Regions from separate parts of the Photorhabdus akhurstii genome, predicted to be linked through region 3. Evidence: predicted binding sites of a transcription regulator. Region 3 holds the regulator's gene; each other region holds the start of a gene.
The links. The regulator sigma-54, encoded in region 3, starts transcription at its own class of promoters, with help from an activator protein. The targets are predictions, from matches to a motif close to GTTGGCACANNTTTCGCTNT.

Region 1 (5,014 bases), 270 kb from region 3:
AAGTTAACAAGTTAGCGTTGCGGGAGAACCAACAGAGCCCCCATTGTGACGTGTTGCTTTAACTTCAAAGCGGTGCCATTATCATTCATACCTACTCAAATAGCAAGACAAGCAGGCCCGAATGCTGATTTATTGCACATTACAAGTGAATACAATTAAGGAAATGTATTATCTAACGGCTTTCAACGTAATTTCGATATTTTTAGTCTTCCCATTATTAATCACTTCATACGCTGTATCTGTAACAAACATCAATCGACTATGCAGCGAAACAGAAGCACTGACAACAATGCGTGCACCCGGCTTAATTTTGTCTGATTGATAAGGCAAAACAAAATGGAAAGGCGATTGTTTCCCTCCTAAACGCTCAACCTTCTGAGACAGAGTAACTGAAGGTGCATCAAGCAAAGATACATCAGATAAAGCCACTGTCAGAACAGCATCTGCTGGCAATGCTATACGCTGTAGTATATTAATATTGCCTTCAACAAAAGAGCGTTTCATTGGATTTTCAATCTTTTCCACCTGAGTATCTACTACCTCAGCACCTTGAGCATTACACCCAACCAAAGCAACCGCTAGTAGTACACCAACGGGGAGTTGCCATAACTTCATATACATTCCTCCATTATTAACTAACCTCTACCCGTTATCTTTCAAGTTGCCTCTTTGTTGGCTGCGTTCACTCACCCCGGCCACATAGTTACCTATGCTCCCGGGGATTCGCTCCCTTGCCGTCGCGATGCATCTTGAAATCCATAGGGTATATATTAAACATTAAAATAAATTGAAATATCAAATCATTAAATCTAAACCATCTGGATTATAGATTAAAAAATTGAATATCAGACACCAACAAATCTCATATTCTTTATTGCACTACTGTCAGGACTTAAAACATTTACAATTTAGTTATTTATTAATCATATATTAATGAGACAATAATCATCCCTTGTACTCTCGATAACCTAATAGAAAACAAAGGCATATTATGAGCAAGTCATTACAGAATCTGATAAATTTGATGAAATTGGAAAAAATTGAGGAAGGTATTTACCGAGGGCAAAGTAAAGATCTCGGTTTTCCTCAGGTTTTCGGGGGGCAAGTGATTGGTCAGGCACTGTATGCAGCCAAACAAACCGTTGTCGATGACCGGATGGGCAACTCTTTCCATAGCTATTTCTTACGCCCCGGAGACAGCCACAAACCTATCGTCTATGATGTTGAAATTCTACGTGATGGGGGAAGTTTTAGTGCCCGGAGAGTCAGTGCCATTCAAAATGGCAAACCTATCTTTTATATGACTGCCTCATTTCAAAGTCACGAAGAAGGTTTTGAACATCAGAATATGATGCCGGATATACCATATCCAGAAGAACTTATCCCTCAGAACGAAATCGTGAAAAAGATGTCGCATCTGCTGCCACAGAAGATGCAGAATATTCTTCTCTTTCCCTGCCCGCTAGAAATGAGGCCCGTAAAATATCACAGTCCATTTAATTGCCCACCAGAAGAACCTATACGCTATGTTTGGTTCCGCAGTAATGGCAATATGCCTGATGACCCTTTTATTCATCAATATCTACTTGGCTATGCCTCCGATTTTAACTTTCTGCCAACAGCATTACAGCCACATGGTGTCGGGTTCCTTGAGAAAAATATTCAGATAGCAACAATTGACCATTCTATGTGGTTTCACCGCCCGTTTAAACTAGACGACTGGCTACTATATGCTATAGATAGTCCATCAGCTTCCGGTGCCCGTGGTTTTGTTCGGGGACAAATTTATAATCGTGAAGGGGTACTTGTTGCTTCCACTGTACAGGAAGGTCTGATTAGGAAACGCAACAGATAAATGAATAAGGCAGCAAATTAAGAAATCAGCATTGTATTTTATGGTCTTATTGCTGCCTTTTAATATTACAACTTAATTATAAGCACTCTCTCCATGAGAATTAATATCCAACCCTTCCCTTTCAACTTCAACTGTAACCCGCAGCCCTACCAACAGCTCTGCTATTTTAAAAGCAACAAAGGCAACAATGACTGACCAAACCACACAAACCAGTATACTAAAAGCCTGGATACCAACTTGCTCCAACATGGTTATACCCTCTGCATGCCCGGTTCCTCCCAAAGATTTAGCCGTAAAAACCCCAGTCAGGAGGCAACCCACGATCCCACATACGCCGTGTATACCAAATACATCACATACATCGTCAACGCGTAACCATCGTTTTAACGCCACCACCCCCCAAAGTCCGGTAAAACCCGCGATCAGGCCAATGATTAATGCACCACCAACACCCACCATTCCAGCAGCAGGTGTAATACCAACCAGTCCAGCAATACAGCCTGAACATGCCCCTAGAAGAGACGGCTTATTACGGAAAAACCATTCTGCAAAAACCCATGACAGAATGGCGGCAGCAGTCGCCACAATGGTATTTAAAAATGCCAGAGCAGCTATCTCATTAGCAGCATTAGCAGAACCCGCATTAAAACCGAACCAACCAATATAGAGCACAGCAGTACCAGTGAAAACCATCGGTAAATTATGTGGTTTAAATGCTTCTTTCCCAAAACCAGTGCGTTTTCCCAGCAAGTAAGCACCAACTAATCCAGCTACAGCAGCGTTAACATGGACAACTGTACCACCCGCAAAATCCAATGCTCCATCCTGTGAAAGTACACCACCGCCCCAAACCATATGCGCCATAGGCAGGTAAGAAAATGTCAACCACAGCACACTAAAAATTAACAAAGCCGAAAAGCGAATACGCTCCCCTAATGCACCAACAATCAAAGCAACAGTGATACAAGCGAAAGAACCCTGAAATGCCACATGAATTAGCTGATAAAAACTGCCACTTAAGTCAGTGAATGCCAAATTCTTTAGCATCATTTGACTAAAACCACCGAGAAAACCATTCCCTGGTTCAAAAGCCAAGCTGTAACCGTAAATCACCCACAACACACATACTAAAGCAAAGCTCACCATAACCTGAGCCATGAGCGATAAAACGTTTTTACTCCGTAGCAAGCCACCATAAAACAGAGCAATTCCCGGAATGGTCATAAACAGAACAAGGACTGTACAAATCATCATAAAAGCATTATCAGCTTTATCAGCAACGCCTTCCGCAGCCTGAGATAATGATGGTACACAACTGACCATAATACCGGCAGCCACTGAGAATCGTTTTTTCACATCTATCTTCTCTATCAGTAAGTTACAGTGCCGCATCATTAGTCTCTCCTGTTCTAATACGAATAGCCTGTTGTAATTCAACGACAAAAATTTTACCGTCACCAACTTTTCCAGTGAAAGCTGATTGCTGAATAGCATGAATTACTTCCTCAACTAATTCATCTGCTACAGCAATATCTATCTTTATTTTAGGTAAAAAGTTGACATTATATTCAGCTCCACGGTAAAGCTCCGCATGCCCTTTCTGACGCCCAAATCCTTTTACCTCTGTTATGGTCAACCCCTGAACACCAAGATTAGAGAGAACTTCCCGAATATCCTCTAATTTGAATGGTTTTATAATTGTCGTAATGAGCTTCATATATCCCCTTTCCATCCGGCTATTATGTTTGCAATAAGGAAATAGCAAAGGGTGTGCCAGAAACTAAAAGAATATAAAAATCAAATAATAATAAAGAAAATAAAAATTCTGGAGAAGTAAGAAGGAGGGAGAGTAGCGGATATACTCTCCCAGAGTGCACCTAATCAGTGCAAGCCTGATTAAATTAGTACCTCTTTTTCAGAGATTGTGCCACATTCATTTAGTGTCTCACCGACTTGTTGCAATTGATACATCTGATAATAACGTCCACACCTCGCCAATAATTGCTGATGGCATCCCTGTTCAACAACTGCACCACGATGTAGCACCAGAATGGTATCAGCTTCCACAATAGTAGACAGGCGGTGAGCAATCACGATCAACGTCGTTTGCTGACGAATCAACCTCAAAGCCTGTTGTACCATCTGTTCTGTACTAGAATCAATGTTTGCAGTCGCTTCATCAAGGATCAAAATTTGTGGCGTTTGCACTAACACTCTCGCCATAGCAAGCAACTGTTTTTGACCAGCCGACAACGTATTACCCTGCTCTCCCAAAATAGTATGAAGTCCATTAGGTAATGTACGTACTAACTCAGCTAATTGCACGGTTTCCAATACCTGCCAAACTTTCTCTTCTGAGATATTCCGGCCAAGCGTAATATTATCAAAAAAAGAATCAGCAAGAACGACCGGGTCCTGCTGAACCATCGCTATACCATTGCGTAGTACCGAATGAGACAGGGATGATACAGGCCGACCATCGAGGTAAATTTCCCCTTTCTGCCACGGATAATATCCCATCAGTAAATTTGCCAACGTACTTTTACCACTACCGGTATGACCAACCAAAGCAACAAAACCATGAGCCGGAACCTGTAAATTGATGTCTTGTAAAACTACTTTGTCATCCCGATAAGAAAAGCTAACATTTTCTATATCAATTCGACCGCTAGACAGTGGCTGATTATCCATGCCATAGCCTTGTTGAGGACTATCCATTAATTCAAATATTCTCTCACCAGCAACCACAGCCTGCTGCAAGATAGATTGCTGGGAGGTCAACTCAATGAGTGGTTCATTCAATCGTGCCAAGTAATCGATAAAGGCATACAACACCCCAACACTAATTACGCCGATTCCATTAAAACCAAATAGCATGATAAGGCCACACAGTACCATAGCTGACACAAAATTCAGTAATGGTCGTAATAAAAGCCCGTCTAACCGTAGTGCCTGCATTCTTGCTTGATAATGAGCAAGATTAGTTGCCAGCATTCGTTCACCAAAACGGGCCTGCTGCCGGAATTGTTGGATGACACTCATTCCATTGATAATCTCGTTAAAATTATCATTAACGTCAGCTAAATAACTACGTACCTGTCGGACAATTGGTGTACTTAGATACTGATATATCGCCATAACAATTAATACGATAGGAAA
Region 2 (5,014 bases), 1.3 Mb from region 3:
ATATCGCCAATTTCATCAAGAAACAGTGAACCACGATTGGCCTGTTCAAACCGACCATGACGTACCTGATTAGCGCCGGTAAAAGCCCCTTTCTCATGACCAAATAGCTCTGACTCAATCAAATCTTTAGGAATGGCTGCCATGTTAAGGGCAATAAATGGCTCATTGGCCCGTGGGCTGTGACGATGCAGCGCATGGGCCACCAGCTCTTTACCGGTACCGGATTCGCCATTAATCAAGACGCTGATAGAGGAACGGGAGAGGCGGCCGATAATGCGGTAAACATCCTGCATGGCAGGCGCTTCGCCTATCATGTCTGAAACAGAGGTGATGATCTGTGGACTTTTAATTGATTGATTCTGATCGCGGGAGTGGCTAAGCGCTCGTTCCAGCAAGGCAACGGCTTCGTCAATATCAAAGGGTTTTGGTAAGTAATCAAAAGCCCCTTGTTGATAAGCGCTGACTGCGGCATCCAGATCAGAATGGGCGGTCATAATGATGACCGGCAGTAACGGATTGCTCTGTTTGATATTATTCAGCAGGTTTAGTCCATTCATCCCCGGCATACGGATATCCGAAATCAGTACATCAGGTATGTTTTGGGCCAGCGCGGTCAGTGCGCTGTCAGCGTCTGCAAAACTGGTACATTCCATCCCCGCGTTACTTAACGCTCGCTCCAGTACCCAGCGGATTGAACTGTCATCATCGACGATCCAGATTTTTCCCTGTTGCATCGTTATCCTCTATTTCTTAATTGGTAAGTAGATAGAAAATTCTGTGTGCCCCGGCCAACTGGTAAATTCTATTTTGCCGGAATGTTGGTCTATTAAATTGCGAGCAATGGATAGGCCAAGACCTGTTCCACCTTCATGGGCGCTGACCATTGGGTAAAACAAGGTGTCCTGAATTTGTGGCGGGATACCTGGCCCGTTGTCTTCCACGTCAATTCTGGCAGCCAGACGATAGCGCTTACCATGCAAGGTAATTTGAAAAGCAGTACGAGTGCGGAGGGTAATGGTCCCTCCCTGTTTTCCTAGCGCTTGCAAGGCATTACGGGTGATATTCAGTAGCACCTGTTCAATTTGATCAGGATAGTGGGCCAGTTCTGGCAAACTGGGATCGTAATCTTTTACCAGTGTGATGTTATCCGGCATTTCCAGTGAGACTAACTGAGACACCCGTTCAGCGACATAATGAATGCTTTGTTTAATTCGTTCACCCGGATGCTGTGGGCCAAGCAATCTGTCTACCAGATGGCGTAATCGGTCGGCTTGTTCAATAATCACTTGGGTGTATTCCTGCAACGCAGGGTCAGGCAGTGCTTTTGACAGTAATTGCGCGGCTCCCCTCAATCCACCAAGGGGGTTTTTGATTTCGTGCGCCAGCCCCCGAACCAATTCCCGTGCGGCTATCTGCTGAGCTTGTTGTACCTGCTCTTGGCTTAACCGGCGTTGACTGTCCATAGGCGCCAGTTCCAGCAAGATGAACTGCTCGGAAATCGGTTGGGCACTGAGCGACATAATGTGAAAGCGGTTATCAACCACTAACGTTACTTCGTTATCAGTAAAACTCTGGCCGCTGACCAGGCTAGAGCGCATCAATTCTGTATCCAGTGAGAAATAACTAAACAGTACCGGAAGAGGTGTACCGAATAGTTTACGGGCACTCTGAGCAAATAATTGTAGTGCTGCATGGTTGGCATAACGGATGACGAGATCCGTATCCAGTACCAATACACTGTTAATGAGTGAATTTAATATTTGCCCGCTGTCGGGCAGATTTTCCGTTTTCATCCACACTCCTGCACCTTTTTGGTGCACTTTATCATGTTCGAGCATGAAACCCAGTCAAAGCCTGAAATTTATATAGCAGGAAAAGGGTCCATCCGAAGATGGGCTAAAGGTTTCACGGCAACAAAAAATGATCAGCGGAAACGGCGCTGCTAATTACACACTGTAATAGAGTTCAAACTCCAGTGGATGCGGTGTCAGACGGACACGTTCTATTTCACTGTTTTTCAAGTCAATATAAGCATCAATGGTGTCATCGGTGAATACACCGCCACGGGTCAAGAATTCACGATCGGCATCCAATGCCGCCAATGCGTCCTCTAGAGAAGAAGCGACAGTAGGGATCTCTTTGGCTTCTTCCGGTGGCAGGTCATACAGGTTTTTATCCATCGCATCGCCCGGATGGATTTTGTTGATGATGCCGTCAAGGCCAGCCATCAATTGAGCGGCGAATGCCAGATAAGGGTTAGCCGCCGGATCAGGGAAACGTATTTCAATACGGCGAGCTTTAGTGCTGGCAACAACGGGAATACGGATGGACGCCGAACGGTTACGGGCGGAGTAGGCCAGCATAACCGGTGCTTCATAGCCCGGAACCAGACGTTTATAAGAGTTGGTTGTCGGGTTGGTAAACGCGTTTAGTGCACGGGCATGTTTGATAATACCGCCAATGTAGAACAACGCTAGTTCGGACAAACCGCCGTATTTGTCACCGGCAAACAAGTTAGTGCCGTTTTTGGATAGAGACATATGGCAGTGCATACCCGAGCCATTATCGCCGACCAGAGGTTTTGGCATAAAGGTGGCGGTCTTGCCGAAATTGTGCGCGACATTATGTACGACGTATTTGTAAATCTGGGTTTCGTCAGCTTTTTTGGTCATGGTGTTAAAGCGGGTCGCGATTTCATTTTGACCTGCTGTTCCCACTTCATGATGGTGAGCTTCCACAACCAACCCCATCTCTTCCATTGTCAGGCACATCGCTGAACGTAAATCCTGAGAGGAATCAACGGGAGGCAGCGGAGCATAACCGCCTTTTACCGCAGGCCGATGGCCTTTGTTGCCGCCTTCGTACTGCGTCCCGGAATTCCATGCAGCTTCGATATCATCGATGTGATAGTAAGAATGGGACATGGCACTACTGAAGCGTACGTCATCAAACAGGAAAAACTCAGGTTCTGGCCCGCACAGGACAGTATCTGCAATGCCGCTTGAACGCAGGAAGTTTTCAGCACGTTTGGAGATGGAACGGGGATCGCGGTCGTAGCCTTGCATGGTGCCTGGTTCCAGAATGTCACAACGTAAAATAAGTGTGGCATCGTCAAAGAAGGGATCAAGCATGGCGGTGCTGGTATCTGGCATTAGCACCATGTCGGATTCGTTAATCCCTTTCCAACCGCTAATTGAAGATCCGTCAAACATTTTGCCATCTTCAAAGAAGTCTGCATTAACCTGATGAGCAGGGATGGTCATATGTTGTTCTTTGCCTTTGGTATCAGTGAAACGCAGATCGATAAACTTCACCTGATGCTCTTCAATCATGGTTAAAACATGTTCAACGGACATACTCGGTTTCTCCTGGTTTGTGTTGGTCTTGATAAAATTGTCGTGATTAAGACTAAAAGAAAACACAATCACATCGTTTTACCTTAACAAGGCTATTTATACGTTTGCAATCACGAAAAACGTTTGCGAAAAGCATGCCAACTTTTTAACACCTTGCAATATACTGTATCGTGGGTATCCCGGTGATGGGATACCGGAATATTTGGAGAAATTGCACTGTATTGGTGCAATCATATAACTGAGACGCACAATATTAGTGCGTTTATGTCAAAAATGCGTCTATTTATGGGCGTGAAAGGGATCACAATTTCATTGTTATCAAGTTGTTAAGCATAGATTATTGTGATCCTGTTTAGTCCTTCGACCAATGTGTGTACAATAGCGCGCCATTTCTATAAATGCCTGAGGCAAAGTTTGTGATCGAAAAATTGCGTAATATCGCCATTATCGCGCACGTTGACCACGGTAAAACGACCCTGGTTGACAAGCTGCTGCAACAATCCGGTACTTTCGGTGACCGTGCGACAGCGACAGAGCGTGTGATGGATTCCAATGATTTGGAGAAAGAGCGTGGAATTACTATCCTCGCAAAAAATACCGCCATTAAATGGAATGACTACCGTATTAATATCGTAGACACTCCGGGACATGCCGATTTCGGCGGTGAAGTAGAACGTGTTATGTCTATGGTCGACAGCGTATTATTGCTGGTCGATGCTATGGACGGGCCAATGCCTCAGACCCGTTTTGTGACACAGAAAGCGTTCGCTCATGGTTTGAAACCGATTGTGGTCATTAACAAAGTTGACCGTCCTGGCGCCCGCCCTGATTGGGTTGTGGATCAGGTGTTTGACCTGTTTGTTAACCTGGGCGCCACTGATGAACAACTGGACTTCCCCATTATCTATGCATCGGCGTTGATGGGAATTGCCGGTACTGATCATGAAGATATGGCGGAAGATATGACGCCGTTGTATCAGGCGATCGTCGATCATGTAGAGCCGCCGAAAGTTGACCTGAATGGTGCATTCCAGATGCAGATTTCCCAGCTTGACTATAATAACTATGTTGGTGTTATCGGCATTGGTCGTATCAAGCGCGGTACTGTTAAGCCAAACCAGAACGTTACGATTATTGATGGCGAAGGTAAAACCCGGAACGGTAAAATCGGTAAGGTACTGGGCCACTTAGGGCTGGAGCGTATCGAGAGTGAGCAAGCGGAAGCGGGCGATATCGTTGCGATTACCGGTCTGGGTGAGCTGAATATTTCCGATACGCTGTGTGATACGAATGCTGTTGAAGCACTGCCGCCGCTGGCGGTTGATGAGCCGACGGTGAGCATGTATTTCTGTGTTAACACCTCCCCTTTCTGTGGCCGTGAAGGTAAATATGTCACCTCACGCCAAATCCTTGAGCGTTTGAAGAAAGAGCTGGTTCACAATGTCGCCTTGCGTGTTGAAGAGACAGAAGATCCAGATGCGTTCCGTGTTTCTGGCCGTGGTGAATTGCACTTATCTGTTCTGATTGAGAACATGCGCCGTGAAGGTTTTGAACTGGCGGTATCCCGTCCGAAAGTTATCTTCCGTGAGATCGATGGTCGCAAGCAAGAACCTTTCGAGCAGGTGACGCTGGATATTGAAGAGCAGCATCAGGGAGAT
Region 3 (5,014 bases):
CATGCTTGAAGCCGAAAGACTCAAACACCATTGTCAACTCACGTTCCCGTTTGCCTAGCAGACGCGTTCTTAGCATCTCAGCCAATTCATGAACTGACATTTCGGAAGTGTCGATAATCAGATCTGCTCTTGAACGAAGGGGTTCCAGCAGATCACTTTCTTGATCAATCGCGCTTTCCAGAGAAAGATTTTTGCTTGATAGCGGATGCAGACGGCGGGTGTCGCTATAACGGCGGATCAATGTGTTACGGTCAGCGTCAAGAAACAGTAATTGCGGTGAGAAACTCTCTGGTAGTTTAGTCAAGGCTTCTTCGAAAACCTCAGGGGATTCCGGCATGTTTCTTACATCAATACTCACCGCGGCGGAAATATCGCGGTCAGACAACGTATTTGCTAATTCCGGTAGTAATACTACCGGCAAGTTGTCTACACAATAAAAACCCATGTCTTCCAGTGCGCGCAAGGCAACGGATTTACCTGAACCGGAACGGCCACTGACTATCATCAGCACCATGAGGCGACTCCCCTTAATTTCTCAGTGGTTATTATGAGCCACTCTTATCTGTTGCTCTCCATGCACTGCAACAGTTATTCAGTGATAATTGAGTATAATTCTTCATCACTTTGTGCCGATCTTAAACGGCGGCAGAGGTTTTTATCTGCAAGACGTTTGGCGATCAATGACAATGTGTGTAAGTGCGTCTGGCATTGATCATTTGGAACCAGTAAAGCAAACAGCAAATCAACTGGTTGATTATCAATCGCATCAAAAGCAATGGGTTGTTCCAGATTTAGGAAAACGCCGACTGCTTGATCTGAGCTTTCTGCATCTAATTTACCGTGAGGGATAGCAATACCACTGCCAATTCCAGTAGTACCTACTTTTTCTCTGGTTAATATTGCTTCGAATACGACATTTTCTGGTAACTTAAGCTGCTGAGATGCTAGCTCACTGATAATCTCTAAAGCCCTTTTTTTACTCGAACAATGTACATTATTGCGCGTACATGCGAGAGAAAGCACAGAACTTAGTAGTAAATCTGCTTGATTATTCATTTTTTCTATTCACTTAGGTGCCTCATTGATACCGGATGCCATAGAATATCTGTGACATCCGGTATTTGCGCACTGTTTTACAGCAATATTCTGCTGTTGTTACTACATTCTTTGTTAAATAACTGTTAATGATGTCTCAGTTTGTCTTTATGTTTGGTTAATTGACGCGCTAGTTTATCGACCAGTCCATCAATTGCTGCATACATATCTTCATGTTCTGATGATGCGTGCAACTCACCTCCGTTAATGTGTACAGTAGCTTCGGCGATTTGTTGTACCTTTTCCACTCGGAGGATTACCTGAGTCAGGTTGATCCTGTCGAAATATTGATCCAGCTTGCTGCATTTTGCAGTGATAATGTCGCGTAATGCATCAGTAATTTCAATATTGTGGCCGGTTATTTTGAGTTGCATATTGTCTTCCTTCTCTGTTCATTTCAAACCAGACGTTTACGTTGGTTTGATGGCGGAATGGATAACGACTCTCGATATTTTGTGACAGTCCGTCGGGCAACCATGATGCCTTGATCGGCTAGCATGCTCGTCAGTTTGCTGTCACTTAATGGTTTGGCGGGGTTTTCCGCTGCTACCAGTTTTTTCACCAAAGCCCGTATTGCAGTTGAAGAGGCTTCGCCTCCACTTTCTGTATTGACATGGCTGGAGAAAAAATACTTCAATTCAAAAATACCACGTGAGCTGTGCAGGAATTTTTGGGTAGTCACCCTGGAAATGGTGGATTCATGCATATCAACCTGGAAAGCAATGTCAGCTAAAACCATAGGTTTCATATGTTCTTCACCATGCTCAAAAAATTCCTGTTGCTGTTCTACAATGCAACGCGCAACTTTCAGCAAAGTATCATTCCGGCTTTCCAGGCTTTTGATAAGCCATCTAGCCTCTTGTAGGTTATTACGGATAAACTGACTGTCACTTTCATTGCGTGTATGTTGCCCAAGCTCTGCATAATGCTGATTAATGTGTAAACGGGGGATACTATCTGTATTTAATTCTACTTGCCAGTGTTCGCTCTCTTTTCGAACTAGTACATCGGGGATGACGTATTCAGATTCGCCGGTGTTTATTGCCAGACCGGGCTTTGGTTCAAGTGACTGGATTAAACTGATGACCTCTTTCAGAGTATCTTCTTTCAAATGACTCAGACGGATTAAATTGCGGAAATCCCGATGACCTAATAGCTCCAGATGTTCGCAAACGATCAGTTGCGCCTCTTTCAGATAAGGTGTTTCTGGCGGAAGCATTGATAGCTGGACCAGTAGACAATCTTTTAAATCACGAGCGGCGACACCGATAGGATCGAAATGTTGTATCTGTTTTAGCACCGCTTCTACTTCTGCCAGGGTGAGTTGATCGTCGCCAATGCTGGCAAGGATATCTTCTAATGGCACAGTGAGATAGCCAGTGTCATCTACGGCATCAATGATTGATGTCGCAATGGCCGCCTCGGTTTCCGTGAAGGAGGTTAGCTCTGCCTGCCACATCAAGTAGTCTTGCAAGGTTTGAACGGTTTCACCTTGATAAAGCGGCAGTTCATCGTCGTTATAGTCGTTACGTGTCCCGGAAGGTGTGCCAGCGGTGTAAATTTCATCCCAACTGGCATCCAGGGGTAACTCGTCTGGCATATCCTTTTGTTGCAAGGCATCAAGCGTATCCATCGCTTCCGTTTCGTTATCGGGAAGTTCCTGATTGCCGATTTCCTGATGATCTTCATCCTGTTCAAGCAAAGGGTTCATTTCTAGCGCTTGTTGTATTTCCTGCTGGAGTTCAAGCGTAGAAAGTTGCAACAAACGAATAGCTTGTTGGAGCTGTGGTGTCATAGCCAGTTGCTGACTAAGCCTGAGTTGCAAACTTTGCTTCATAGCGTTAAATCAATTCTCCTGGCTAATTAGAGCCGGAAACCTTCGCCTAAATAAACGCGCTTCACCTGTTCATTATTAAGAATATCATTAGGTGTGCCGTGAGCAATCAGATGCCCTTGGCTGACAATATAAGCACGTTCGCATACATCCAATGTTTCACGGACATTGTGGTCTGTGATAAGGACCCCTAGCCCATAATCTCTTAAATGCTGAATGATCTTCTTGATATCGATGACCGAGATAGGATCTACGCCGGCAAAAGGCTCATCCAGCAAAATAAATTTAGGATTGGCTGCGAGCGCTCTGGCAATCTCTACGCGGCGGCGTTCACCTCCAGAAAGCGATTGACCAAGACTGTCACGTAGATGGCTGATATGGAACTCTTCCATCAGCTCTTCGGCACGTTCTTTTCGTTGCTCTTGAGTCAGATCCTGGCGTATTTCCAATACAGCCATCAGGTTGTCGAATACGCTTAGGCGACGGAAAATAGAAGCTTCCTGAGGCAAATAACCAATACCACGGCGTGCCCGTTCATGAAGCGGCAATAGGCTGATATCTTCATTATCAATGGTGATTGTCCCGGCATCCCGTGAAACGATACCGACGACCATATAGAAAGTCGTCGTTTTCCCGGCGCCGTTCGGACCAAGCAGGCCAACAATTTCGCCGGAATTTACATTTAGGCTGACATTTTCAACGACCTTACGGCCTTTGTAAGCTTTTGCCAGGTTTTCTGCGTTTAGTATTGCCATATATCGTTATTTACTCTTGTTGTTAGCCCCAGGGCCTTCTTCTTGTAACTGAGAAGGGAGTAGGACGGTGGTCACTCGTTTACCTTTATCACTAAACGCTTCCATCTGCTGAGTTGGGACTAGATAGGTGATACGATCGCCTTTTATATTGCTGTCTAGCTGTTCCAAATAGGCATTGCCAGTCAGTGTAACCAGCTCTTTATCCATTTCGTAACGCATTTTGGAACCGCGGCCCTTGATTGGTTTGCCATTGTCCTGTAGCTGATAGAAAGTGACTGGATTACCAAATGCCTCAATAATCATTTTTTTAGAGTCGCCATCTGGACGAGTTACAACAACTTTGTCAGCGCGGATATCGATAGAACCTTGTTTAACGATCACATCTTCTGTAAATGTGGCAGTGTTCCCTGTCATGTCAAGGGCTTGTTTAACAGAATCGATAGAAATAGGTTTCTGGGTGTCATCTTTCAGTGCCAGAGCAGGAAGGCTGACTGCAAAGATGGCGCTGGCAATAAAAGCATTACGGATTCTGTTTTTCATGTTGGATTTCATAGTAGGTGTTAACCTTTTCAATCAGTTCAGCGGTTTTATTCCGCAGATTGCCACGCATTTTCATACCGACGGATTTTAGCCCGACACCAATCAGTGTGACCTGATCGTCAGATGAAACATCCTGAGTTACCAGGTTGATAATAGCGTTATCTGTGGTAATACGTTGTAATTGTGACGTATTAGTCAGACTGTCAACCTGTACGTCGCCGTAAAGATAGAGCATTCTGTCATTAGTCAGTTTGGCTTTGTTAGCACGAACTGTCCATGTAGCAATGGCGTTTGAGTCATAAGTAATTAACACTGGTTTGGTAAACCAGGTAAGTTTTGACTCTGCATAATTTTGGACGTCATCAGCGACCAGTTTATACGTCAGTTTCCCCGTAGGGTCATAAACAAAAGTTATGGCATCCTGACTTTGATAGGTTGGCTGACTGTTATCTGTAGCAGAAGATGATTTAGTCTCATCTGAATCAGACAAGTTCCAGCCAATTAACGCCAGGATGATTAATACCAGAGTTATCACCAACCAGGATTTGATTCTATCCATTCTCGTTTCACTTCAACCTACTATATTGATAATCCTTTGGCCTCTTCCAGCTTATTCTGAGCAAAAAGCACCAAATCACAAAGTTCCCTTACCGCACCGCGTCCCCCGGCAATTTGGGTGACATAATGCGCTTTTGGTAAGAGTAATGGATGTGCATCTGCCACAGCGACAGATAACCCCACTTGTTCCATGACCGGCCAATCAATCAGATCATCACCGATGTAAGCAACC

Region 1: glnK (P-II family nitrogen regulator) is a predicted target of sigma-54. The motif match lies at 3,614-3,633, and genes of this name have one in related genera.
Region 2: glnA (glutamate--ammonia ligase) is a predicted target of sigma-54. The motif match lies at 3,479-3,498, and genes of this name have one in related genera.

The regions. Positions count from the first base shown of each region.
Region 1 is NZ_CP020335.1:4,433,413-4,438,426, forward strand. It holds RNA gene ffs (signal recognition particle sRNA small type) at 1-34, opposite strand, end outside; gene B0X70_RS18995 (YbaY family lipoprotein) at 169-615, opposite strand; gene tesB (acyl-CoA thioesterase II) at 992-1,855, shown strand; gene amtB (ammonium transporter AmtB) at 1,928-3,211, opposite strand; gene glnK (P-II family nitrogen regulator) at 3,234-3,572, opposite strand; gene B0X70_RS19015 (SmdB family multidrug efflux ABC transporter permease/ATP-binding protein) at 3,752-5,014, opposite strand, start outside.
Region 2 is NZ_CP020335.1:231,366-236,379, forward strand. It holds gene glnG (nitrogen regulation protein NR(I)) at 1-734, opposite strand, end outside; gene glnL (nitrogen regulation protein NR(II)) at 744-1,793, opposite strand; gene glnA (glutamate--ammonia ligase) at 1,947-3,356, opposite strand; gene typA (ribosome-dependent GTPase TypA) at 3,755-5,014, shown strand, end outside.
Region 3 is NZ_CP020335.1:4,703,752-4,708,765, reverse strand. It holds gene rapZ (RNase adapter RapZ) at 1-514, opposite strand, end outside; gene ptsN (PTS IIA-like nitrogen regulatory protein PtsN) at 589-1,056, opposite strand; gene hpf (ribosome hibernation promoting factor) at 1,182-1,469, opposite strand; gene rpoN (RNA polymerase factor sigma-54) at 1,493-2,932, opposite strand; gene lptB (LPS export ABC transporter ATP-binding protein) at 2,959-3,684, opposite strand; gene lptA (lipopolysaccharide ABC transporter substrate-binding protein LptA) at 3,691-4,224, opposite strand; gene lptC (LPS export ABC transporter periplasmic protein LptC) at 4,205-4,783, opposite strand; gene kdsC (3-deoxy-manno-octulosonate-8-phosphatase KdsC) at 4,804-5,014, opposite strand, start outside.